DNA from 4 places in the Nocardia sp. FBN12 genome. Region 2 is predicted to be linked to each of the others. Evidence: riboswitches for the same ligand, from Rfam matches in the RefSeq annotation. Region 2 holds a riboswitch; each other region holds the start of a gene.
What was found. Region 2 has a riboswitch for S-adenosylmethionine ahead of ACWZHB_RS04590 (amino acid ABC transporter permease). Riboswitches for the same ligand answer to the same signal wherever they lie in the genome.

Region 1 (5,908 bases), 1.2 Mb from region 2:
GGAACTGCACGAGCTGAGCATGGAGGCCGTCGCGCAGGCGGCGGGCGTCGGAAAACCTGTGCTGTACACGGTGTTCAAGACCCGCGCCGAACTCGTCGAAGCGCTGCTGGAGCGCGAACGTGAACGCGGACTGGATCAGATCGCCGACACGCTGCCCGACGACCTGCTCGGCGCCGACCCGCTGGCCGCTGCCTCGGCGACCGTCGAAGCGTTCGTCGGTGTGGCACTGGCGAATCCGACTCGCTGGCGGCTGATCCTCGCCACCCCGGCGAGTGCGCCCGACGAATATCGCGCGGCTCTTCGCGCGTCGCGCGCCGAGATCTTGGAGCGTGCGGAAGCGCTTGTCCGCATGGGCATCTCAGTGCTGCCGAAGTGGTCGGGCATGGATGCCGGGCTGCTCGCGAGCTCGACCCTCACCGTCGCCGAAATGCTCGGCCGGCTCGGGGTCAGCGAGCCGGAAGAGTATCCGCGCGAACGGCTTCAGGCCTACGTCCGTTCGATCGTCACCCTGCTGACCGGGCAGTGAACGTCAGCGGTTCTCCCGCGCGAGGCGCATCGTCTCGGTCAGCAACTTCGACACCGCGGCGGCCTCGGTGAGGAACCCGTCGTGCCCGTCGCGCGAGTGCACGATCTCGAGACCCGCGCAGCCCGGCAGCCCCTCGGCCAGCTCGGCCTGAGTGTTCAACGGGTACAGGCGATCCGAGTCGACCCCGCCCACCACGCACGGCACCGATGTCGACGCCAGCGCGGCGGCGATACCACCGCGCCCGCGACCCACATCGTGGCGGTTCATGGCCTCGCTGAGCAGTACGTAGGTGGCTGGATCGAAGCGTTGACACAGCTTGTCGGCCTGATGCTCGAGGTAGCTCTGCACCGCGTAACGTCCACCGTTCCACGGGTCTTCGTCGCCCTGGGCATTGTTGGCGAAGCGGTGGTCGAGTTCGCCGTCGGTGCGGTAGGTCAGGTGCGCGATGCGCCGGGCCAGCCCCATACCGGTCATCGGCGCGCGACCGGTGCCGTGATAGTTGCCGCCCTGCCAGTCGGGATCGGCCGCGATAACGGCCATCTGGGTGGTCTGGGTGCCGATCTGATCGGCGGTGGCGCGGGCCCCGACGGCCAGCACGAGCGCGGCCGAAACCCGCTCGGGCAGGCCGATCATCCACTCGAGCACCCGCATGCCACCCATCGAGCCGCCGACCACCGCGCCGAGCCGCTCGATGCCGAGCACGTCGAACAACTGCGCCTCCGCGGTCACCTGATCGCGGATGGTCAGCTCGGGAAACCGTGCACCCCAAGGCTTTCCGTCGGGCGCGAGCGAGGCAGGCCCGGTGCTGCCCTTGCAGCCGCCGAGCACATTGGTGGCGATCACGCACCATTCATCGGTGTCGATCGGCGCGCCGGGCCCGACCATGCCCTCCCACCAGCCGGGCGCCCCGTCGGGCCCACCGATGACATGGGAGTCACCGGTGAGCGCGTGTTCGACGAGCACCACATTGTCCAGCGTGGGCGAGAGCTCGCCCCAGCGTTGCACCGCCAGCCGCACATCGCGGACTTCGGCGCCGTTCTCCAGCGCCACGTCCCCGATGGCGATCACGCCGACACGCCCGTCCGGGGGTGGCAGCAGGGCCACCCCGGTTCCGGGTCGGGCGATCGGCGATTCGGTGCTCACAGTCACGTCGTCGCCGCCGCGAACCCGGCCCGCAGATCGGCCAGAATGTCGTCGATTCCCTCGATGCCCACCGCGAGCCTGACCAGGCCGGGAGTGACACCGGCCGCCAGCTGCTCTTCGGGCGTCAACTGCGAGTGCGTGGTCGACGCCGGGTGAATCACGAGAGAACGCACATCACCGATGTTAGCTACATGGCTGTGCAGGCTGAGCGCGTCCACGAACTTCTTGCCCGCATCGACACCACCCGCCAGCTCGAACGCCACGATCGCGCCAGCGCCCCTCGGGGCCAGCTCCTTGGCCCGCGCGTGCCAGGGCGAGGACTCGAGGCCCGCGTAGAACACGGCGTCGACGCCCGGCTGCTCGGCGACGAACTTCGCGACCGTCTCGGCATTGCTGACATGCCGTTCGACCCGCAAGCTCAGCGTCTCGATGCCTTGGGCGATGAGAAAGGCGTTGAACGGCGAGACCGCCGCGCCCAGATCGCGCAGCAACTGCACGCGCGCCTTCAACGCGAACGCGGGCGCGCCGAGATCGGCGAACACCGCACCGTGATAGCTGGGGTCGGGCTCGGTGAAGCCGGGGAAACGCGCGTTGCCATCGGCGTCGCGCACGGTCCAGTCGAAGGTGCCGCCGTCGACGATGACACCCGCCACGGCCGCACCGTGCCCGCCCAGGTACTTCGTCGCCGAATGCACGACGATGTCGGCGCCGTGCGCCAGCGGCTGGATCAGGTAGGGAGTGGCGACGGTGTTGTCGACGATCAGCGGAAGGCCGTGTGCGTGCGCGATGCCGGCGATACCGGGAATGTCGAACACCGCGCTGCTCGGGTTGGCGATGGTCTCGCCGTAGAACGCCTTGGTGTTCGGCTGGATCGCGGCTTCCCACTGCGCGAGATCATCGGGATCCTCGACGAACGAGACCGTGATCCCCAGCTTGGGCAGCGAGTAGTGGAAGAGGTTGTAGGTGCCGCCGTAGAGGTGCGGGCTGGACACGATGTGGTCGCCCGCGCCCGCCAGGTTCAGGATCGCGTAGGTCTCCGCGGCCTGGCCGGAGGCCACCAGCAGCGCCGCGACGCCACCTTCCAGCGCGGCCACGCGCTGCTCCACCGCGTCTTGGGTGGGGTTCATGATCCGGGTGTAGATGTTGCCCGGCTCGGCGAGACCGAACAGCGCGGCGGCGTGCTCGGTGTCGCGGAACGCGTACGAGGTGGTCTGGTAGATCGGCAGTGCGCGCGCGCCGGTGGCGGCGTCGGGTGCCTGGCCGGAGTGGATCTGCTTGGTCTCGAAGGACCAGTTCTCGGGCAGGGATGAGTCGGTCATGTCGTGCTCCAAATGGGTGTCAGCCGGGGGATCTCGTCAATTGGGTCGGATCGACTGGCAACAACACATGGGGGCCTCCTGCAATGCGCGCTTGCTCTCGACTTTCGAGAGCCCGGTCATCACCCGGAGCACCCCACCGCAGCTGGAGGGTTGCCGACCAGCGAGCCGGGGCTTGGCGCTGGTACTCATGACCTTGCCGTCATGTTAACCGGACATCTCCCGCAGGCGGAAACTTCCCCCGCATTTCGGCTGAAGATCACTCGTTCGACGGTGTTCGAACATTCGGGCACGAGCTGATGCCTCGCCGCCGCGGTGCCGATCGCAGGCTGACCGGGCGCGCGTCACCACGCGGGCCCGGTTGTTACCGTTCAGTAGCCGGTCAGGGCCCGATCGGGTACCGAAGGGCGGTCGGGGCGGGGTGGCTTCGCGCCGTCCCGCACAGTGGGGCCTCCCGTCGCGGTGAGGTGGGGGACAGCAGTACGCTCGTCTTGTTTGCACCACACGTCCCGCAGACAACGCGGGGCATATACGTTGTCTGTTGGAACTGCTGGGGTCCGCTCACAAGCGTGTTCGCCTAGCCGTGCAATAAGGGCACCCACCGAGGAGGACACGAAGATCCATGTCCAAGATCAAGGTTGAAGGCACCGTTGTAGAACTCGACGGCGACGAGATGACCCGGATCATCTGGCAGTTCATCAAGGACAAGCTGATCCATCCCTATCTCGACGTGAACCTCGAGTACTACGACCTCGGCATCGAGTACCGCGACAAGACTGACGACCAGGTCACCGTCGACGCGGCCAATGCCATCAAGAAGTACGGCGTGGGCGTCAAGTGCGCCACCATCACCCCCGACGAAGCGCGGGTGAAAGAGTTCGGCCTCAAGAAAATGTGGCGCTCGCCCAACGGCACCATCCGAAACATTCTGGGTGGCACCATCTTCCGCGCGCCGATCATCATCTCCAACGTGCCACGCCTGGTGCCCGGCTGGACCAAGCCGATCATCATCGGCCGTCACGCCTTCGGCGACCAGTACCGCGCCACCGACTTCAAGGTCTACGAGGCGGGTACCGTCACGCTGACCTTCACCCCGGAGGACGGCAGCGAGCCGATCATCCACGAGGTCGTGAAGATGCCCGAAGACGGCGGCGTCGTCATGGGTATGTACAACTTCAAGAAGTCGATCGAAGACTTCGCGCGGGCCTCGTTCAACTACGGCCTGCAGCAGAACTACCCGGTGTACCTCTCCACGAAGAACACCATCCTCAAGGCCTACGACGGCATGTTCAAAGACACCTTCCAGGAAGTCTTCGACGCCGAGTTCAAGGCCGAGTTCGACGCGGCGGGCCTCACCTACGAGCACCGCCTGATCGACGACATGGTCGCCTCCTCCATGAAATGGGAGGGCGGCTACGTCTGGGCCTGCAAGAACTACGACGGCGATGTGCAGTCCGACACCGTGGCTCAGGGCTTCGGCTCGCTCGGCCTGATGACCTCGGTGCTGCTCACCCCGGACGGCAAGACCTGTGAGGCCGAGGCCGCGCACGGCACGGTCACCCGGCACTACCGCCAGCACCAGCAGGGCAAGCCGACCTCGACCAACCCGATCGCGTCGATCTTCGCCTGGACCCGTGGCCTCGAACACCGCGGCAAGCTGGACAACACCCCCGAGGTGATCGGCTTCGCGCAGGCGCTCGAGGACGTGGTCATCAAGACCGTCGAAGGCGGTCAGATGACGAAGGACCTCGCCGCGCTCGTCGGTGGGGACCAGGGTTACCTGAGCACCGAGGAATTCCTCGGCGCGCTCGATGTGAACCTGGCTCGCGCTCTGAAGTGATGTGCTGCGTTCCGCGCTGAACCGCGAAACCACACGACTGTAAGAAGGTGCTCGCATCGAATCCGATGCGAGCACTTTCTGCGTCCGTACCCGGTGGTTGTTCCCACGGTGGGCTAACTCACGCTCATCTCGGGTAGCGGATGGGTATCTGTGCCCGTTGCATGGAAGCGTGACTTCTTCCACTGCAGCCCCCGATCGCCTAGACGTGCCACGCACCAGCTGGCATGTCCCGGCGATGCTCGCGTTGGCGCTGGGTGGATTCGGGATCGGGACCACCGAGTTCGTGACCATGGGGTTGTTGCCCGATATCGCGCGGGACTTCGGTATCTCCGAGCCGTCGGCCGGGCATGCGGTGTCGGCGTACGCGCTGGGTGTGGTGGTCGGCGCGCCGCTGATCGCCGCGTTGTGCGCGCGGGTGGCGCGCAAGAAATTGCTGATCGTGTTGATGATCGCGTTCACCATCGGCAATATCGGGACCGTGCTCGCGCCGACCTTCGAGACGCTCGTGCTCGCCCGTTTCGTGTCCGGCCTGCCACACGGTGCGTACTTCGGTGTCGCCTCGCTGGCCGCCGCCACGCTCGCGCCCGTCGGGCAGCGGGCCAAGGCCGTGGCCGCGGTGATGCTCGGGCTCAGCGTGGCGAATGTGGTCGGTGTGCCGGGCGCGACCTGGCTCGGTCAGCACTTCGGCTGGCGTGACGCCTATGTGGTCGTCGCCGTGATCGGGATGGCGACGGTGGCCGCCCTGTGGCGCTACGTCCCCGCTCTGACCAGCATGAAGATCACCAACCCGATCACCGAACTCGGTGCGCTGCGCCGCCCGCAGGTGCTGCTCACCCTGGCCGTCGGCGCGATCGGCTTCGGCGGCATGTTCGCCGTCTACACCTACATCGCCACCACCATGACCGACGTGGCGGGCATGCCCATCGGCGCGGTGCCGATCGTGCTGGCCCTGTTCGGCCTCGGCATGATCGTGGGCAATATCGGCGGCGGCATCCTCGCCGACCGCGGCGTCGACCGCTCGATCTTCGTCGCCATGATCGCGATGGTCGTCATCCTCGCCGGCTTCGTCCTTGCCGCCCATAA
Region 2 (5,908 bases):
TGGGCGACGTCCGGTGGGCCCGTCGTGTGGGCTCTCGGGCTCGAGCCTGGCACGATGTCAACCGTGCAGCCGAGTACCGTCGCCGACATGCCCGCTTCCTCGCCGCGTCGTTCCGTGCCCGCGCGGCGCGTAGCGGCCGTCGCCGTCCTGTTGGCACTGCTCGTGCCCGCGCTGGCGGGGTGCCTGCGGGTACAGGTGTCGATGGGGGTGTCGTCGAACGACCGGGTGTCCGGCCGGATCGTCGCCGCGGTGGTGCCGACCGGGCCCGAAGACCGAGGTCCGCAGCTGAAGGCGCCGGAGCCGCTGGCGGCGAAGGTGCGGGTGGAGAACTACAACCAGGACGGGTACGTCGGCACGCAGGTGTTCTTCGACGATCTGTCGTTCGGCGAGGTCGGCCAGCTCGGTGGGCTGTCGGATCAGACGCAGGGCATGTTCACCCTCGACTTCCAGCGCAGTGGTGATCTGGTGAGTCTCACCGGCCGGGTCGATCTGGAATCGGTGCCGCCGCAGGGCTCGGACGTGCAGTTCTCCATCGCGTTCCCGGCTCGCGTGGCCAAGACCAATGGCACCCGCGAAACCTCCAACAGCGAGAACACCGTGTCGTGGAAGCTGCCCGCCGGCGAGGTGTCGACCCTGCGCGCCGAGGTGAAATACGCCGACCCCAACACCCGCTCGTTCGCGGGCTGGGCCGGCATCGTCGGCGGCATCACCCTCGCGGTGGCCGCGCTGATCGCCGGGCTGGCGTTCCGCGATCGCAACCCCGCCCCGCCGCACGCCCCCCGCGGCGGTTTCTCCCCCTCGGAGATGTGGCGCGAGATCTCCAGTCGCAGACTGGGCCGCTGACATGGGCGCGGCGGCCCGCTACCTGACCTGGGCGGGCACCGGCCTGGCCGCGCTCGGCGCGACCACCGCCGCCTATAACCTGCTCACCTTGCGCACCCTGCCACGTGGCGTCGCGGGCGTGATCGAGCCGGTCACGGTCTGTGTGCCCGCTCGCGACGAAGCCGAGCGCCTCCCCGCGCTGATCGCCGACCTTCGTGCCCAGACCGGCGTCCCCCGCCTGCACGTGTTGATCCTCGACGACGCCTCCACCGACGGCACCTACGACGCCGCACTGGCCGCGATCGCAGGCGACGAGCGCTTCACCGTGCTCCGCTCCGCCGCCCACCCCGCACCCGGCTGGACCGGTAAGGCCGCCGCGTGCGCCCGCCTGGCCGCCCGCACCGACGCGGCCGCCCTGGTCTTCGTCGACGCGGATGTGCGCCTGGCTCCCCAGGCGATCGCCGCGGCCGTGACCGAATTGCGCAGGCGCGAAGCGGGTTTGGTTTCCGCCTGGCCGGTGCAGGAAGCCGGTTCGGCCGCCGAACACCTGGTCCAGCCACTGCTCGCCTGGTCATGGGCCTCGACCCTGCCGGTCGGCCCCGCCAACCACAGCCTGCGCCCGTCCACCGCCGTCGCGTGCGGCCAGTTCCTGGCCGTCGACGCCGAGGCCTACCGTGCCGCCGGCGGCCACGCGGCCGTAGCCGCCAGTGCCACCGAGGATCTCGACCTGGCGCGCGCCGTCCGCCGAGCAGGCCACCGTACTGCCCTGATCACCGCGGGCCCGGCCGCGAGCACCAGAATGTACACCGGCACAACCGAACTCACCGACGGCTACACCCGCTGGCTCTGGTCCGCCTACGGCGGCCGCCGAGACACCGGCGCCGCCATCGCGATCCTCGCCACCCTCGCCTATTGGATCCCCCCACTGGCCGCCCTCTTCGGCCGCGGCCGCACCCGCCGCGCGGGCCTGCTCGGCTACCTCGCGGCCGTCACCAGCCGCCTCACCGCCCGCACCATCGAAACCCGCCGCCCCCCGGCACCGTCCGACCTCACCTCAGCTCTGGCCCACCCCCTGGCAGTAGCCCACTACCTGACCCTGTGGACCCGCTCCCACCACCGCCACCGCACCGGCCGCCTCCGCTGGAAACAACGCCCCCTGGTAACCCCCGAAGAATCGATCGCCCGCCACGCCTGAACGCCTCGCCGCCCACTCAGTCCACTTCGGTGATGCCGATCGTCGGAAAGAAGAAGCAGGAGCGGCCGCGTTGTCGGTGGTGCCGAAGACGGCGGCCAGCACGGTGCCGCGGCCGGTGTCCACGGGGACCGCGCGGACGCCACCGACGGGAATCGCGGCGAAGAGGAAGTCGCGGATCGCGGTTTCGGCGAGTGGACGCAGTTCGACAGGAACCCCGGGCGGAACCATCGCGCGCACGATGTCCGCGATCGGCCCCATCGACGCCATACCGCCCCGCCCGGTACTGATATTGAGCCAGGCCACCTGCATACCCGAGGTTTTCGTCGCGGCGGTGTCGGGAGCCAGACCGTAGGGCAGGAAGGTGAACAGGGTCTGGCCCGATTTCACGGCGGACAGGTCAAGACCGGGGATCGGGAGCGTGTTCGCCGGCCACGGGCCCGGCACCGCGCCCGCGACCGCTGGGACCAGGCCCGCACCGTCGCCGGTGCAGTTCGCGGCCACCGTGGGGTAGAGGAACGGCTGGATACCCATCGCTTTCAGCGTCTCGACGACAGTTTGATAGGCGCCGAGTAGATCACCGGCACCCGCGGCGGGCGTGGAGTTCGGTGCGTCCCGGGTGACGGCGGGCGTCACCGGGGCGGCCGGTTCCGCGACGGCCGGGGACACGGCCAGCACCAGCGCGGCGGCGCAGGCCGTCAGCGAGGTCAGTGTGGTGGAACGGCGCGGCATGATCACGACGTACTCCTCATCGACGCAGAGAAGGCCGACGCTACCGCGCGCAGCGGGTGAATCCGGGCAGGTGAAGTAACCGGCCGTTCGGCGCGTCGCAATTCTGCGGCTAACCCCACCGCAGCTCAGTGACCTCGCCGAACCGGGGCAATTGTGCCCACATCCATACCCGGTTCCAAGCTCTGCGCTCACGCTGATTTCTACCGTTGCCGCCACGGCATCTGTGCCACATGCTGATTCAGCTCGGGACGCAACGCCGGAGCACAACCATCCAGAGCGACCGAGAGACCTGGCTCTACGACGTCGCAGCAACCCGCCCTGTTCGAGGGTGTGGGTGCTTCTGCCGGGTTCGATGGAGGAGATTGCCGTGCTGACCGTGGGATACCGCCGCCGCCATATCGACCAGTGCCGAGTGACCGCGATTGCCTGTCCGGCCTGAGTGCCGCCAGCTCGCGAACCCGTAACTGGCCGGGTGGAGGTCACTGTGCCTCGTTCCACTGTTCCCGAAGGACTCCTATGACCGCGTCCGCCGTCTCCGGCGCCGAGACCGCACCGCCGGGCGACGCGCCGCCCGCCGCACCGGAATCCGCCGACGATCTTCCGCGGATCGCCGGCTCGTGGCACCCGTGGCGGTGGGTCGTCGCCGCGATCGCGCTGCTGCTGGTGGCCCAGTTCGCGCACGGTCTGATCACCAATCCGGGCTGGGACTGGGGCACATTCGCCCAGTACTTCACCGCGAAGTCCGTGCTGGCCGCCCTCCGGGTGACCATCGAGCTGACCCTGTGGGGCACCGTCCTCGGTTTCGCCATCGGCACCCTGCTGGCGATCGGGCGGGTGTCGAACAATCCGGTGCTGCGGGTGATCGCCTGGACCTACGTCTGGGCGTTCCGTTCGATCCCGCTGATCGTGCAGCTGCTGTTCTGGTTCAACATCGCGTACCTGTATCCCCGGCTGTCCGTGGGCATTCCGTTCGGGCCCGGGTTCTTCGATTTCGAGGTGAACGGCGTCATCAGCGGCTTCACCGCGGCGGTGATCGGCCTGGCCCTGCATCAGGCGGCGTACTCGGCCGAACTGATCCGGGCCGGTCTGCTCGCCGTCGACGCGGGCCAGCTGGAAGCGGCTGCCGCGCTGGGGATTCCGCGCTGGCGGCAGTTCCGCACGATCGTGTTGCCGCAGGCGATGCGCACGATCGCGCCCAACGCGGCCAACGAGGTGATCAGCCTGTTCAAGGGCACCTCGATCGTGTCGGTGATGGCGATCGCCGAGCTGTTCTACCAGGTGCAGGTGATCTTCGGCCGCAACGGCCGGGTGGTGCCGCTGCTGATGGTGGCCACGGCCTGGTACATCGTGCTCACCACCGCGTTGACGATCGTCCAGTTCTACATCGAACGGCACTACGCCAAGGGCGCCCAGCGTGAGCTACCGCCGACGCCGTGGCAGCGGGTACGCGCCAAGGTCACCGAGATCGCCGCCGCACCCCGAGGAGCCACCCGATGACCGCCGCGGTGCAGGCACGAGGAATTCGCAAGTCCTACAACGGCACCGAGGTGTTGCGTGGGATCGACTTGGCGGTGCGCACCGGCGAGGTCGTCGCGCTGATCGGCCCGTCCGGGTCGGGCAAGTCCACGCTGCTGCGGGTGCTCAACCACCTCGAGGCGCAGGACGCGGGCACCGTGCACGTCGACGGTGAGCTGATCGGCTACCGGCAGCGCGGCAATACGCTGCGCCCGCTGCCCGATCACGCGGTGCGCGCCCAGCGCGGCCGGATCGGTTTCGTATTCCAGCAGTTCAATCTGTTCCCGCACCTCACGGGGCTGGAGAACGTCGTGCTCGCCCCGGTCTCCTCGCAGCGCCGCCCGCGCGGCGAGGTGGTCGCGGAGGCCGAACAGCTGCTCGACCGGGTCGGCCTCGCCGATTTCGCCGACGCCTACCCCCGCAGGCTCTCCGGCGGCCAGCAACAGCGCGTCGCGATCGCCCGGGCCCTTGCCATGAAGCCGCGGCTGATCCTGTTCGACGAGCCCACCTCCGCGCTCGACCCGGAATTGGTCGGCGAGGTCCTCTCGGTGATCCGCGATCTCGCCCGCACCGGCACGGCTCTGGTGATCGTCACCCACGAGATCGGGTTCGCCCGTGAGGTCGCCGACACGGTGGTCTTCCTCGACGAAGGACAGATCGTCGAACAGGGCGACGCCGCCACCGTCCTCGACCGCCCCGAACATCCACGCACGCAGGCATTCCTGTCCCGCGTGCGCTGAGTATCCCTTCCGAAGAACAGGTTTCGACACCGATGAAGCTCTCCACACTGATCGGCATCATCTCGGCGGCCACGCTGCTGACCACCGGCTGCACCGCCGATCCGGAATCCGCCGAGACCGTCCAGGCGGGTTCGGTCACCTTCGACCTCTCGCCCGCGCAGGACGGCAGGGTGCGGGTCGCGAAGGTCGACGCGATTGCCGCCGAAGTGCCGCAGGCGATTCGCGATCGCGGCACGCTGCTGGTGACCGGGTCGGGCGGTGCCGCCCCGCCGCTGCGGTTCTATGCCACCGATGACAAGACCGTGGTGGGTTCCGAAGTCGATTTCGCCTCGCTGGTCGCCGACATCCTTGGACTGAAATTGGTTCCACAGGTGGCGGATTGGTCGCAGAGCTTCGTGCGGATCGACTCCGGCGAGGCCGATGCGTTCATCTCCAACGTCACCGTCACCGAGGAGCGCAAGGAGAAGTACGACTTCGCGACCTACCGCAAGGACAACGTCGCACTCGAGGTGCCCAAGGACAGCTCGCTGGTCTTCACCGACCGCAAGAGCCTGGTGGGCAAGCGCATCGGAGTGGGCGCGGGGACGAATCAGGAACAGCTGCTGGTGAAGTGGAGCGAGAAGAACGTCGCCGAGGGGCTGGCGCCGATCGATATCGCCTACTACCAGCAGATCACCGACTATTACCTGGCGCTCGCCTCCCAACGGCTCGACGGCTACATCGGCCCCAATCCGACCGGCATCTACCACTCGACCACCACCGGCGAAACCAAGATCATCGCCACCTTCTCGGGCGCCGGTGAAGCGTTGCAGGGCGAGATCGCGGTGCTGTCCAAGAAGAACAGCGGCCTCAATGCCGCCGTGCACAAGGCGCTCGTCCACGCCATCGCCGACGGCAGCTATCAGAA
Region 3 (5,908 bases), 2.7 Mb from region 2:
ACCACCTGGCCCTTGCCGGAACTCTGCCGCTCCACCAGCGCGGCGAGCACGCCGAACACCAGGAACATCGAGCCACCGCCGAAGTCACCGACCATGTTCAGCGGCGGTACCGGCCGCTCGCCCTTGCGGCCGATGGCATTGAGCACACCGGTCAGCGAGATGTAGTTGATGTCGTGTCCCGCGCGATCGGCGAGCGGGCCGTGCTGGCCCCAGCCGGTCATCCGGCCGTAGACCAGGCGGGGATTGCGGGCCAGCACATCGTCGGGGCCCAGGCCCATCCGCTCGGTGACGCCGGGACGGAAGCCTTCCAGCAGCACATCGGCCTTCTCGACCAGGTCGAGGATCTTGGCTACGTCGGCGGGGTCTTTCAGATTCGCCTCGACGATGGTGCGCCCACGCCACTGCGGGCGTTCCATGAAGCCGGGCAGCTGGTTGGCGCGCTGTACGCGCACCACGTCGGCGCCGAGGTCAGCCAGCAGCAGCGCGGCGTGCGGACCTGGCCCGATGCCTGCCAACTCGATGACCTTGATGCCCGCAAGGGGCCCCTGCTTGGCGGTGGACTCCGTGCTCACGCGGTGACCTCAGTTCGTCGTCGAACGGTATTGACACTCCGACAATAGCGCTGGGGTGGCGGCTCGGGTAGAGCATGGGCGAGAATTCGCACGAGCGCGACTCGGCGCGGCAACGGGAGGACCGGTAGTGAGCGTGTGGGGTGAGGTCGTTGTCGGCCTCGTCATTCTGGTCGGCATCGTCGGCGTGATCGTACCGATCCTGCCGGGGGTGATCCTCGTTTTCGCGGCAATCGCGGTGTGGGCGTTCATGACCGGCGGCGCGACGGCCTGGACGGTCCTGGCGATCGCGACAGTGGCGCTGGTCCTCTCCGGCGTCGTGAAGTACACCTGGCCGGGTAAGCGGATGCGCGAGGCCGGGGTGTCGAACCGTGCGTTGCTGGCCGGTGCGGTGCTCGGCGTCGTCGGCTTCTTCGTGATCCCGATCGTCGGCCTGTTCATCGGCTTCGTGCTCGGTGTCTACCTGGCCGAGCTGTACCGCTTGAAGACCAACGACCTGGCGTGGCCCGCGACGGTACACGCGCTCAAGGGCGTCGGCCTGTCGATGCTGGTCGAGCTGTTCGGCGCGCTGATCGCGGCCGGCGTGTGGCTCACCGGCGTGATTATCAGCTGAGTATGTGGCGCCGCGGCCGAGAACAGCTTATTTCTCGATGATCGGCAGCGGGCGGGTGTGGTCGTCCGCGCCGGGGAGCAGGTTGCGCGGAATCGGGATGGTCGGATTATCGGTGCGGCGCGGCGGCGTCGGCTCCGGGCGGTGCACCGCGGGCAATCGGTAGAACTCGCGGGCGTTGTCCTCGAGCACCGCGTGCATATCCGAGCCGACCACCTGGGAGATCAGGTCCACATCGCGGTCCTCGAACGGCCGACCGGCGCGTGTGCCCGGCAGATCGCTGCCGAACATCAGCGCACCCGGATTGACCGTGTGGATGCGCCGCAGCGTCTCGGCCACATCCATCTCGACCCGGCCGAAACCCGTTGCCTTCACCCGCGCGCCGCGGTCGACCAGGTCCAGCAGGTACGGCAGTCCCTCCTGGGACATGCCGAGGTGGTCGATCGAGAGCGCGGGCAGCTTCGAGATCACCGGTTGCAGCGAGGCCAGCATCTGCCCGTCGATGTAGAGCTCGACGTGCCAGCCCGCCAGCTCATAGGCGCGCAGGGCCTGCAACGTCATCTCGGTGATATCGGCGGCCGCGCGCTTGAGATTGAACCGCAGGGCCCGCACACCGGCCTGGTCCAGCTCCAGGATCTCGTCGTCTCCTGCATCGAGGTCGAGCCGGGTCACGCCGACCCAGTCGGGACCGAGCGCGGACAGTGCTGCCTTCAGATATGTCTGATCAACGCCTTGGAAAGACGCGCTGACGACAGCACCGCCGCGAACATCGAAGTGCCCCATGCGCTTTCGATAGTCACCGATCACGTAGGGCTCGGGGAGATAGCCTTCGTTCTCGATCAGCGGAAACCGCGGATCGATGATGTGGACGTGGGCATCGAACACCTGTACAGAATGCCCTATCTCGGGAGCGGCGGCAGCTCAGGCCTTGTTCGGCTCGGAGGCGCGCAGCATGTCCTCGCGCTCCACGACCTTCACGCGCTCACGGCCTTCGGGCTCGCCGAGGGCGCGCTCGTGGGCGTCGAGGCGGTACCAGCCGGCCCAGGTGGTGAACGGGATGCCCTTGCCCTCGAGGAACTCGGTCACGGCGTCCAGCTCGGGCTTCGGCGCGGGGGCGAAGGCCTTGGCGTCGTCGAGAAGGCAGGCGATGGTCTCGTTGGCGTCGCCCTTGGTGTGGCCGATGAGGCCGACCGGGCCGCGCTTGATCCAGCCGGTCACGTAGGTGGCGGGCATGAAGCGGGCGTTGCCTTCGGCGGTGTCGTCGGAGATCACGCGACCGGCCTCGTTGGGCACCGTGCCCGCCTGATCGTCGAACGGCAGCTGGGTGACGTTCTGCGAGAGGTAGCCGACGGCGCGGTACACGGCCTGGATGTCCCAGTCGGTGAAGTTGCCGGTGCCCTTGACGTTGCCGGTGCCGTCGAGCTGGGTGCGTTCGGTCTTCAAACCGACGACCTTGCCGTCTTCGCCGAGGATCTCCGAGGGCGATTCGAAGAAGTGCAGGAACAGTTTGTGCGGGCGGTCGCCGTGGTCGCGGATGGCCCACTGCTCCAAGGTGTTGGCGACCATGTCGACCTGCTTGGAGTTGCGGCGCGCGGCTTCGGAGCCTTCGTCGTAGTCGATGTCTTCGGGGTTGACGATGACCTCGATGGTCGGCGAGTGATCGAGTTCGCGTAGTTCCAAAGGCGTGAACTTGGCCTGGGCGGGGCCGCGACGTCCGAAGACGTGGACCTCGAGGGCCTTGTTGTTCTTCAGTCCTTCGTAGACGTTCGGCGGGATCTCGGTCGCCAGCAGCTCGTCGCCGGTCTTGGCGAGCACGCGCGCGACGTCGAGGGCGACGTTGCCGACGCCGAGGACGGCGACTTTCTCGGCCTCGAGGGGCCAGGAACGCGGGACGTCGGGGTGGCCGTCGTACCAGGACACGAAGTCGGCGGCGCCGTAGGAGCCGTCGAGGTCGATGCCGGGGATCGCGAGGGCGCGGTCGGCGTTGGCGCCGGTGGAGAAGATGACGGCGTCGTAGAACTGGCGCAGGTCGTCGAGGGTGATGTCGGTGCCGTAGTCGATGTTTCCGAGCAGGCGGACCTGGTCTTTGTCGAGGACCTTGTGCAGGGCGGTGATGATGCCCTTGATGCGCGGGTGGTCGGGGGCGACGCCGTAGCGGATCAGGCCGAAGGGCGCGGGCATGCGCTCGTAGAGGTCGATGCTCACGTCGGCATCGGACTTCATCAACGCGTCGGCGGCGTAGATACCGGCCGGTCCCGCACCCACGATCGCAATGCGAAGTGGGCGAGTCGCTGCACTCTGTTCGGTCATCTTTACGCGCACCCTTTGGTCGAGAACTGATTTGACGGCGTCAACTTAGCTTAGGCTAAGTCGGACATCCGCTTACTGGCAGCTGATACCCCAGGCCATAGCAGGCCCCGATCAAGGCGATTCTAGCTGCGGCGTCGCGGCCACCCGGCGCGCGGTGTAGCTGCTCGCGCGGGTCTGTCAGGATTACAACATGAACGAGGAGCAAACAGGCTCGGACGACCAGCCCGTAGTGGTGGATCAGACCGACAAGCGTTCCATCGTCCCGTTCGTCGCGGCCGCGGTGATCGCGATCATCGTGCTCATCGGCATCGTGGCGGGCGGACTGCTCTCACCCGCTGAGAAAAATGTCACAGAGGCCGACCGTCTCGCGGCCGCCGTCACCAACTATATCGACGCGCGCTCGCGCAGCGAGCTCCGTCCGCCGGCGGGCGTGGCCTGCCCCGGCTTCAGCGAAGAGTCCTCCGGCCTCGGCGAACAGCTCGGCGGCCCGAAATCGGTTGTCACGATCGACGGCAAGGGTTTCGAGAACGCCACCGTGAACGGCGACCGCGCCAAAATCGACGCCGCGCTCGTGGTGAACGGGAACCCGGCGGCGAGCAACTGGAAACTGACCCGCGTGGACAGCGCGTGGCTGGTGTGCACCTTCTGAATCGTTTGACACGATGACCGGTGCCGAGGCAATCTCAGATCGCAAGGTCATGAGTGCCAGCATCAAGCCCCGGCTCGCTGGTCGGCAACCCTCCTCCGCGGTGGGGTGCTCCGGGTGACGACCTGGCCGTGTGTTCGGGGATTTCCGGCACGGCAAGAGCGGATTCACGCAGGAGGATCGACATGACTTACGCCGGCGACATCACCCCTGAGAAGGCGTGGGAGCTGCTCACCGAGCACCCCGGCGCCGTGCTGGTCGACGTGCGCACCGAAGGCGAGTGGGCACACATCGGCATTCCCGACACCAGCTCCATCGAACGCCCGGCCCATTTCATCGAATGGGTCGACGGCACCGGCACCCGCAACCCCGCGTTCGGCGTGCAGCTCGAGAAGGCACTCGCCGGTCGCCCGGACGACGCACCGGTCGTGTTCCTGTGTCGCTCCGGCCAGCGCTCCGCGCACGCGGCGAACCTGGCGACGGCGGCGGGCGTGGCACCGTCCTACAACGTGCTCGACGGTTTCGAAGGTGGTCCCGACGCGTTCGGTCAGCGCGGCAGCACCGGTTGGCGCGCTGTCGGCCTGCCGTGGCGTCAGGCTTAAGGAGAAAAGCATGATCACGGGTGGTTCGTTCGACAAGCCACTGCCCGAGGGCGTCGGTCCCGGCACGCTCGGCGTGCGTGGCGGCCTGCGCCGTTCCGGCTTCGACGAGACCTCCGAGGCGCTGTACCTGACCTCGGGTTTCGTCTACGAGAGCGCCGAAGCCGCCGAGGCCGCGTTCACCGGCGACGTCGAGCACTTCGTCTACTCCCGGTTCGGCAACCCGACCGTGGCGATGTTCGAGGAGCGCATCCGCCTGCTCGACGGCGCCGAAGCCGCCTTCGCGACCGCGTCCGGCATGTCGGCGGTGTTCACCGCGCTCGGTGCCCTGCTGAAGGCGGGCGACCGTCTCGTCGCCGCCCGCAGCCTGTTCGGATCCTGTTTCGTGGTCTGCAACGAGATCCTCCCGCGATGGGGCATCGAAACCGTCTTCGTCGACGGTGACGACCTCGACCAGTGGGAGCAGGCGCTGTCGGTCTCCACCCAGGCCGTCTTCTTCGAGACCCCCGCCAACCCGATGCAGACTCTCGTCGATGTCCGCAAGGTCACCGAGCTTGCCCATGCCGCGGGCGCGAAGGTGGTGCTGGACAACGTCTTCGCCACCCCCCTGCTCCAGCGCGGTTTCGAACTCGGCGCCGACGTGGTGGTCTACTCCGGCACCAAACACATCGACGGCCAGGGCCGCGTCCTCGGCGGCGCCATCCTCGGCGCACAGGACTACATCGACGGCCCCGTCAAAACCCTGATGCGCCACACGGGCCCGGCACTGAGCCCCTTCAACGCCTGGACCTTGCTCAAGGGCCTGGAAACCATGCCGTTGCGCGTGCGCCACTCCACCGAGTCGGCCCTGCGAGTGGCCGAATTCCTGGAGACCAAGAACGCGGTCGACTGGGTGAAATACCCCTTCCTGGAATCACATCCACAACACGCACTGGCCAAAGAGCAGATGACCGGCGGCGGCACAGTCGTCACCTTCGCCCTCAACGGCGACGACGGCAAGAAGCGAGCCTTCGAGGTTTTGAACCGCCTGCGCATCATCGACATCTCCAACAACCTCGGCGACGCCAAGACCATGATCACCCACCCCGCCACCACCACCCACCGAGCCATGGGCCCGGAGGGACGCGCGTCAATCGGCTTGTCCGACGGGGTAGTTCGCATCTCGGTAGGCCTC
Region 4 (5,908 bases), 1.9 Mb from region 2:
CCAAGTTGGAGCTGTAGCCGGGGTCGCCCCGGTGAAGCGGGGCGGCGCCAGCCGCTTTGGCAGCCTTGCAATTCGGGTAATAGGCGCTTGCCGGCGCGGGCGCTTCTGGCTCCGGGACTGGCGCAACACGTGGGGCAGGCACTTCGACCGTCGTGGTCGGCACAGGGATAACGACGGGTGGCGCAAGCGTCGTGGTCGGCGCAACGGGAGCCACAGGTACATCGATTGTCGTGGTCGGCGCGAGCGTCGACACGGTCGATGAGGTGGTCGTGGGCTGCGTCATCGAAGTTGTTGTAGTAGTGCTGGATTCGACAATGCGAGTTGTCGAAGTGGGCGATATCCGTGCGGCGGGAGCTGGTTCGTCGTCGCCGAGACCGGCGACCACCGATAGACCGAGCACGCCGGCGACTCCGATCCCGGCAATCAGCGGCCATCGCCGCTTCTTCCCGGGTTCCCTGGGTGGACGAGCCCACGGATCGGACGGCGGAATCGGCTGGGCCACTCTGTCCCCTTTGGATTTACGGGCAATCTCGGGGGCTTCATCGCGACAGGTCCGATACGCGTTACCCAATCTGACGGAGTGTCAAACCAGCAGATTTCTCGACTTCGGCTCGCTGGATTTCCCGGTACGGGCGAGATGCCGCTATCCGACAACCGGACGGCCGACGGGACCGGCGTAATCGTGCGATCTCCCCTCGTGCCAATCAGAATTCCGACTGGGAAGGCCCGGTTGCACGATTACGCCGGGTCGGTGTTCAGGCGAGCAGGCAGGGGGCCGCGCCTTCGGGGGAAGCGGCGGTGAGGGGGCGGGTTTCGGGGGTGGGGTTCCAGTGGCCGTCGGTGGCGGCGTAATTCCAGGTGGGGCCGTTGGTGACCAGGGTGGCTACCGCTTCGATCAGGCGGTCTACGTCAGCAGCGGTGGTGCCGAGGCCGATGCTGGCTCGCAGGGCCGCGTCGAGGCCGAGGCTCGCGAGGAGAGGGTGGGCGCAGAAGCGGCCGTCGCGGACGCCGATGGCGTGTTCGGCGGAGAGGTACGCGGCGACTTTGCCGGGGGCGAAATCGGCGACCGTGAAGGCGACGATGCCCACACAGTCAGGGCTGTCGGACCAGATGCTGACCAGGTCGACACCGGAGATCGCGCAGAGTCCGTCGCGCAGGCGATCGGCAAGGAAGCGTTCGTGGGCAACGAGTTCGGTGGGGTCGATGGCGGCGAGTGCGTCGCACGCGGCGGCAATAGCGGCCGCGCCGAGAACATTCGGCGATCCGGCCTCGTGCCGCTGGGGCGCGCACGCCCACTCGACCTCTGTCACGCCGACATCGCGCACCGCACCACCACCGGCAAGGTAGGGCTCGCCCTGGTCCAGCCAGTCCCGCCGGCCGACGAGCACGCCCGAACCGAACGGCGCGTACAGCTTGTGCCCGGAGAACGCGAGGTAGTCGATCCCCGTCTCGCGCAGGGAGATCCGGCGATGCGGAGCCAGCTGAGCGGCGTCGACGAGGATGCGCGCACCACACAGGTGAGCGACGCGTGCGAGCCGTTCCAGCGGCAGCACCTCACCGGTGACGTTGGACGCTCCGGTCACCGCGAGCAGCGCGGCAGGCTTGCTGCACAGCTCGGCGACCACACGCTGAATCGTCTCCTCGACCGTGGCGGCGGCCCGCACGACGCGACGGCCGTGCTCGGTCCACGGCAGAAAGTTCGCGTGATGCTCGATATCGAGCACCACGGTCTCCCCCGGCACGCACCCGGCCAGCAGGTTCAGCGAATCGGTGGTGTTGCGCGTGAACACCACCACCTGGTCGTCATCGGCATCGAGGAACCGGGCGACCGATCCCCGCGAAGCCTCGTAGCACTCGGTGGAGATCCGCGAGGCGTACCCCGCGCCCCGATGCACGCTGGCGTAGAACGGCAGCAACTGCGAAATCCGGTCGGTGACCTGCTTCAACGCAGGCGCGCTTGCCGCGTAGTCGAAGTTGGCGTAGGAGCTGGTACCGCCTTGAACGAGCGGAACCTGCAGGTCAGCGCCGGTGACAGCGGCGATGGCACAGGTGGGGTCGATTACAGCAGTCATGACGAAATCCCGTCGGCTCAGGGACCCGCTCCACAAGAGTTGGCCCGCGCTTGCCGCGCCCAATCCGGACGTCAGCCAGGTCGTCACCCGGAGCACCCCACCGCGGAGGAGGGTTGCCGACCAGCAAGCCGGGGCTGAACGCTGGTACTCGTGACCTGCAACGAGAGTGACAGACGACCGCGGGCGATGTCAACCACCGCGCCGAAAGTGCCAGCACTGCGCACCAGCGCCTCGAACACTGCACACCAGCGCCCGCTGGGCACGCCCGAAGCGAAAAGAATCGCCCATGACCCGGCGTGGCGGAACTAGCATCCGACGAAGGGAATTGCTGCGCTGAGGGCTCGGCAGATCAATGTGGCGCTGCGGGTGGGGTCCGATGTCAAACCGGTACACAAGGGGTGAACTTTGCCCATGATGGACGCCGTACGATCGAGTGAAGCGAAAACAGTCCACGCATACGATCGGAAGAAGACCATGTCACACGCCTTGAGCTCCACTTCGGCGGACGTGAGCGCCGATCTGCCCGATGAATTCGTCCACCTGGCCAGATTGGCGTTGGCCGGGCGTGAACAGGATGTCGCGATGTTCGTGCGGCGTGCCGCGCGGCGACACCGCCATGCCAGCCCTCAGCTCGCCGATGCGCTCATCGCGCTGCTGCGACAGAACCCCACGCGCGCCAATCCCCTACGCGCGGAAGTGGATACGCCGATTCCGGTCGACGGCGACAGCCGGCTGCCGCTGCTGCGGGTGATCGCGCCCGGCTCCACCGCCGAAGTGCCGATCCTGGCCGCCGAAACCTACGCCGTGCTCACCCAGATCGTCGACGAACGCAAGCAGGCCGACCGGCTGGCCGCCGCCGATCTCACCCCGGCGAGCAGCCTGCTGTTCGTCGGTCCGCCCGGCGTCGGCAAGACGATGGCCGCGGCCTGGCTGGCTCACCAACTGTCGCTGCCGCTGGTGGTGCTCGACCTGGCGACCATCATGAGCAGCCTGCTCGGCAAGACCGGCACCAACCTGCGCCACGCCATCGATTACGCCAAACAGCGGCCGTGCGTGCTGCTGCTCGACGAGCTCGACGCCATCGCCAAACGCCGCGACGACGACCGCGACGTGGGCGAACTGAAACGCCTGGTGACGGTGCTACTGCAACAGATCGACGACTGGCCGACCGGCGGTGGCCTCGTCATCGGCGCGACCAACCACGCCGACCTGCTCGACCCGGCCGTGTGGCGACGCTTCGACGTGAGCGTGGAGTTCGCACTGCCCGAGGCCGAGCAACGCTGCGAGGCGATCCGCCGGTTCGCCGGGCAACCACTGCCCGACGGCGCGGTGGACGCGGTGGCGCTCGCGTCGAAAGGCTTGTCGTTCAACGACATAGAACGGACCATGCTGCGGTTGCGCAGGCGTTGCGTGCTCGAGGACCAGCTACTGCCCGGCTTGATGGCCGAGCATTCCGCACGACTAGTAGCTGAACTTCCCAAAACGGATCGGTTACGGCTCGCCCAGACGCTGACCGGCGTGTCAGGCTTGTCTCAGAGACAGATCAGTGCGCTCACGGGGGTCTCGCGTGACACCATCCGTGGCTTCACACATCGACGGGAATAACGTGGCAGCTGGGGGGATTACGGGTGGCGGGACCGCGATTTCTGATCGGCTTCGGTGAGCGACTGACCACGCCCATCTCCCCCAGCAGATCCGGTGGTTCGCCGCAGCCGCCGTACACGGTGCAGCAGGCGCGGGCCCGCCTCGCGCCGATGCTGAGCGCGGCGACCGCGAGTGCCGACTCGTTGCCGAAAACGGCCTGCCCGGAGGACGAGACGGTCACCGCCGTCACCCTGCATCCGCAGTATCTGTCCAAAAGTGGTTATCCCACAAGGCTTCTCACCTCGATGCAGCTCGACCCGCTCGGCAGCAGGCCGGTGGCGATCGCACCCCTGCACGGCAAACCACGGGCTAGCACCCTGCTGTTCTTGGCTACGACCCGGGTGAATCTGCAGTTGCTCGCCGCGCGGCTTCGCGCGGACGCACCGCTCGGCGGCGCCGAGAACGGCATCGTCAGCCTCGAGGAATTCCGCCTCAACAACCCCGACGACAGGCTGAGACTCGCGGCAGCGCCCCGCGATTCGGAGACAGTCGCCGAATTGGTCCTGCACTCCGACCGCGATATCACCCTCCAGGGTCTGCTCGATTTCTCCCGTGATCTCGACCTCGACGTCGCCATCGATCGCAGGCTCGACAACGGCGGCCTTGCCTTCGTACCCGTCACCGGCACCAACGCCGCCATCGCCGCGCTCGCCGGCTACTCGTTCACGCGGGTGATCCGCCGCATGCCGCGCATGCGTACCCAACTCGGACGCGAAACAGCGACCAGAACCACGCTTTCCACGTTCCGCCCGGCACTGCCGGCAGCCGAACCGACCGATCGCGAACTCACCATCGCGGTCTTCGACGGCGGCCTGCCCACCGAAACCCCGCTGGCCCGCTGGGTCGACGCCCACACTTTCGCCGACAGCGCAGCGCCGCACCGCAACTACCTCGACCACGGCCACCGTGTCACCTCCGCCCTGCTGTTCGGCAGCGTCGACCCAGTGCACCCGGTCCCGGTCCCGTACGGCTTCGTCGACCACTATCAGGTACTCGACGAGGACACCGACGACGACCAGTGCGAGCTGTACACGGCGATCGAACGCATCGATACCGTGCTGCGCCAACGCAAGTACGAGTTCGTCAATGTCAGCATCGGCCCCGAACTCCCGATCGAGGACGACGAAGTGCACGCCTGGACCGCGTTCTGGGACGACTACCTCAGCGACGGCACGACCCTGGCGACCATCGCCGTCGGCAACAACGGCGAAGCCGACAAGCCCAGTGGCAATGCGCGCGTGCAGGTTCCGGCCGACAGCGTCAACGCGCTGGCGGTCGGTTCATCGGATCGTGTCGGCGCGCAGTGGAACAGGGCGCCGTACTCCGCGATCGGACCCGGTCGCTCCCCCGGCACCGTGAAGCCTGACCTGCTGGCCTTCGGCGGCAGCGATCACGAACCGTTCCACGTCGTCGGCCCCGACGGCACCGCCGTCCCCGACTCCGGCACCAGCTTCGCCGCCCCGATGGCATTGCGCGCGGCGCTGGGCGCCCGCACCCTCTTCGGCCCGAAACTCGGTGCGCTCGATCTGAAAGCCCTGCTCGTCCACACCGCCGAAAGACGCACCAGCTCTCCGGATTCCGATTCCGGACACGGCCGCATCGCCGCCACCCTGGCCGACATGGTCCTGTGCGGCGACGGCGAAGCCCGGGTCCTCTACCAGGGTGAACTCACCCCGGCGAAGTATCTGCGCGCCCAGATCCCGCTCCCCGCGGCACTGCCCGCCGGCATGGTCAGAATTCGCGCCACGCTCGTCTACGCCACCCCGGTCGACCCCGCCGACCCCGGCAGCTACACCCGCAGCGGCCTCGACGTCACCTTCCGCCCGCACGACGAGAAGTTCGCCGAATCGACCAGAATCCACCCGGATTCGGCCCCGTTCTTCCGCGCCACCGAGCTCGACCCCGAGGCGGTGCTGCGCCGCGACTCGTACAAGTGGGACACCGTTCTGCATGCCGAGCGGAGCAAGCGCGTCAACAGCCTGCGCAACCCGGTCTTCGACATCCACCACAACGCGCGTGAGGCGGGCCATCCCACCGCGACCGCACAGCCGATCCGCTACGCGATGGTGATCACCGTGCGCCACGCCAAGGTCGACGACCTGTACGAGCGGGTGCTCAGCGCGTATGTCACCCAGCTGGAGGCGTTGCGCCCGACGATCGAGATCCCGCTCGATGTCTGAGTTCCCGGCGGA

Region 1: another riboswitch for S-adenosylmethionine. It lies ahead of ACWZHB_RS33390 (bifunctional o-acetylhomoserine/o-acetylserine sulfhydrylase); the one in region 2 lies ahead of ACWZHB_RS04590 (amino acid ABC transporter permease).
Region 3: another riboswitch for S-adenosylmethionine. It lies ahead of ACWZHB_RS26505 (rhodanese-like domain-containing protein); the one in region 2 lies ahead of ACWZHB_RS04590 (amino acid ABC transporter permease).
Region 4: another riboswitch for S-adenosylmethionine. It lies ahead of ACWZHB_RS30155 (aminotransferase class V-fold PLP-dependent enzyme); the one in region 2 lies ahead of ACWZHB_RS04590 (amino acid ABC transporter permease).

Annotation. Positions count from the first base shown of each region.
Region 1 covers NZ_CM132926.1:7,109,748-7,115,655, forward strand. Annotated here, with positions in the region: gene ACWZHB_RS33380 (TetR/AcrR family transcriptional regulator) at 1-526, shown strand, start outside; gene metX (homoserine O-acetyltransferase MetX) at 530-1,675, opposite strand; gene ACWZHB_RS33390 (bifunctional o-acetylhomoserine/o-acetylserine sulfhydrylase) at 1,672-2,988, opposite strand; SAM riboswitch class IV at 3,071-3,181, opposite strand; gene ACWZHB_RS33395 (NADP-dependent isocitrate dehydrogenase) at 3,608-4,825, shown strand; gene ACWZHB_RS33400 (MFS transporter) at 5,061-5,908, shown strand, end outside.
Region 2 covers NZ_CM132926.1:902,710-908,617, reverse strand. Annotated here, with positions in the region: gene ACWZHB_RS04600 (LppM family (lipo)protein) at 55-843, shown strand; gene ACWZHB_RS04595 (glycosyltransferase) at 845-2,017, shown strand; SAM riboswitch class I at 3,011-3,105, shown strand; gene ACWZHB_RS04590 (amino acid ABC transporter permease) at 3,263-4,243, shown strand; gene ACWZHB_RS04585 (amino acid ABC transporter ATP-binding protein) at 4,240-5,001, shown strand; gene ACWZHB_RS04580 (ABC transporter substrate-binding protein) at 5,034-5,908, shown strand, end outside.
Region 3 covers NZ_CM132926.1:5,613,529-5,619,436, reverse strand. Annotated here, with positions in the region: gene ACWZHB_RS26530 (CaiB/BaiF CoA transferase family protein) at 1-572, opposite strand, end outside; gene ACWZHB_RS26525 (DUF456 domain-containing protein) at 700-1,182, shown strand; gene ACWZHB_RS26520 (amidohydrolase family protein) at 1,210-2,064, opposite strand; gene ACWZHB_RS26515 (FAD-dependent oxidoreductase) at 2,101-3,489, opposite strand; gene ACWZHB_RS26510 (Rv0361 family membrane protein) at 3,680-4,138, shown strand; SAM riboswitch class IV at 4,184-4,303, shown strand; gene ACWZHB_RS26505 (rhodanese-like domain-containing protein) at 4,321-4,737, shown strand; gene ACWZHB_RS26500 (O-succinylhomoserine sulfhydrylase) at 4,748-5,908, shown strand, end outside.
Region 4 covers NZ_CM132926.1:6,404,147-6,410,054, reverse strand. Annotated here, with positions in the region: gene ACWZHB_RS30160 (excalibur calcium-binding domain-containing protein) at 1-283, opposite strand, end outside; gene ACWZHB_RS30155 (aminotransferase class V-fold PLP-dependent enzyme) at 756-2,072, opposite strand; SAM riboswitch class IV at 2,114-2,228, opposite strand; gene ACWZHB_RS30150 (AAA family ATPase) at 2,547-3,677, shown strand; gene ACWZHB_RS30145 (S8 family peptidase) at 3,701-5,896, shown strand; gene ACWZHB_RS30140 (hypothetical protein) at 5,889-5,908, shown strand, end outside.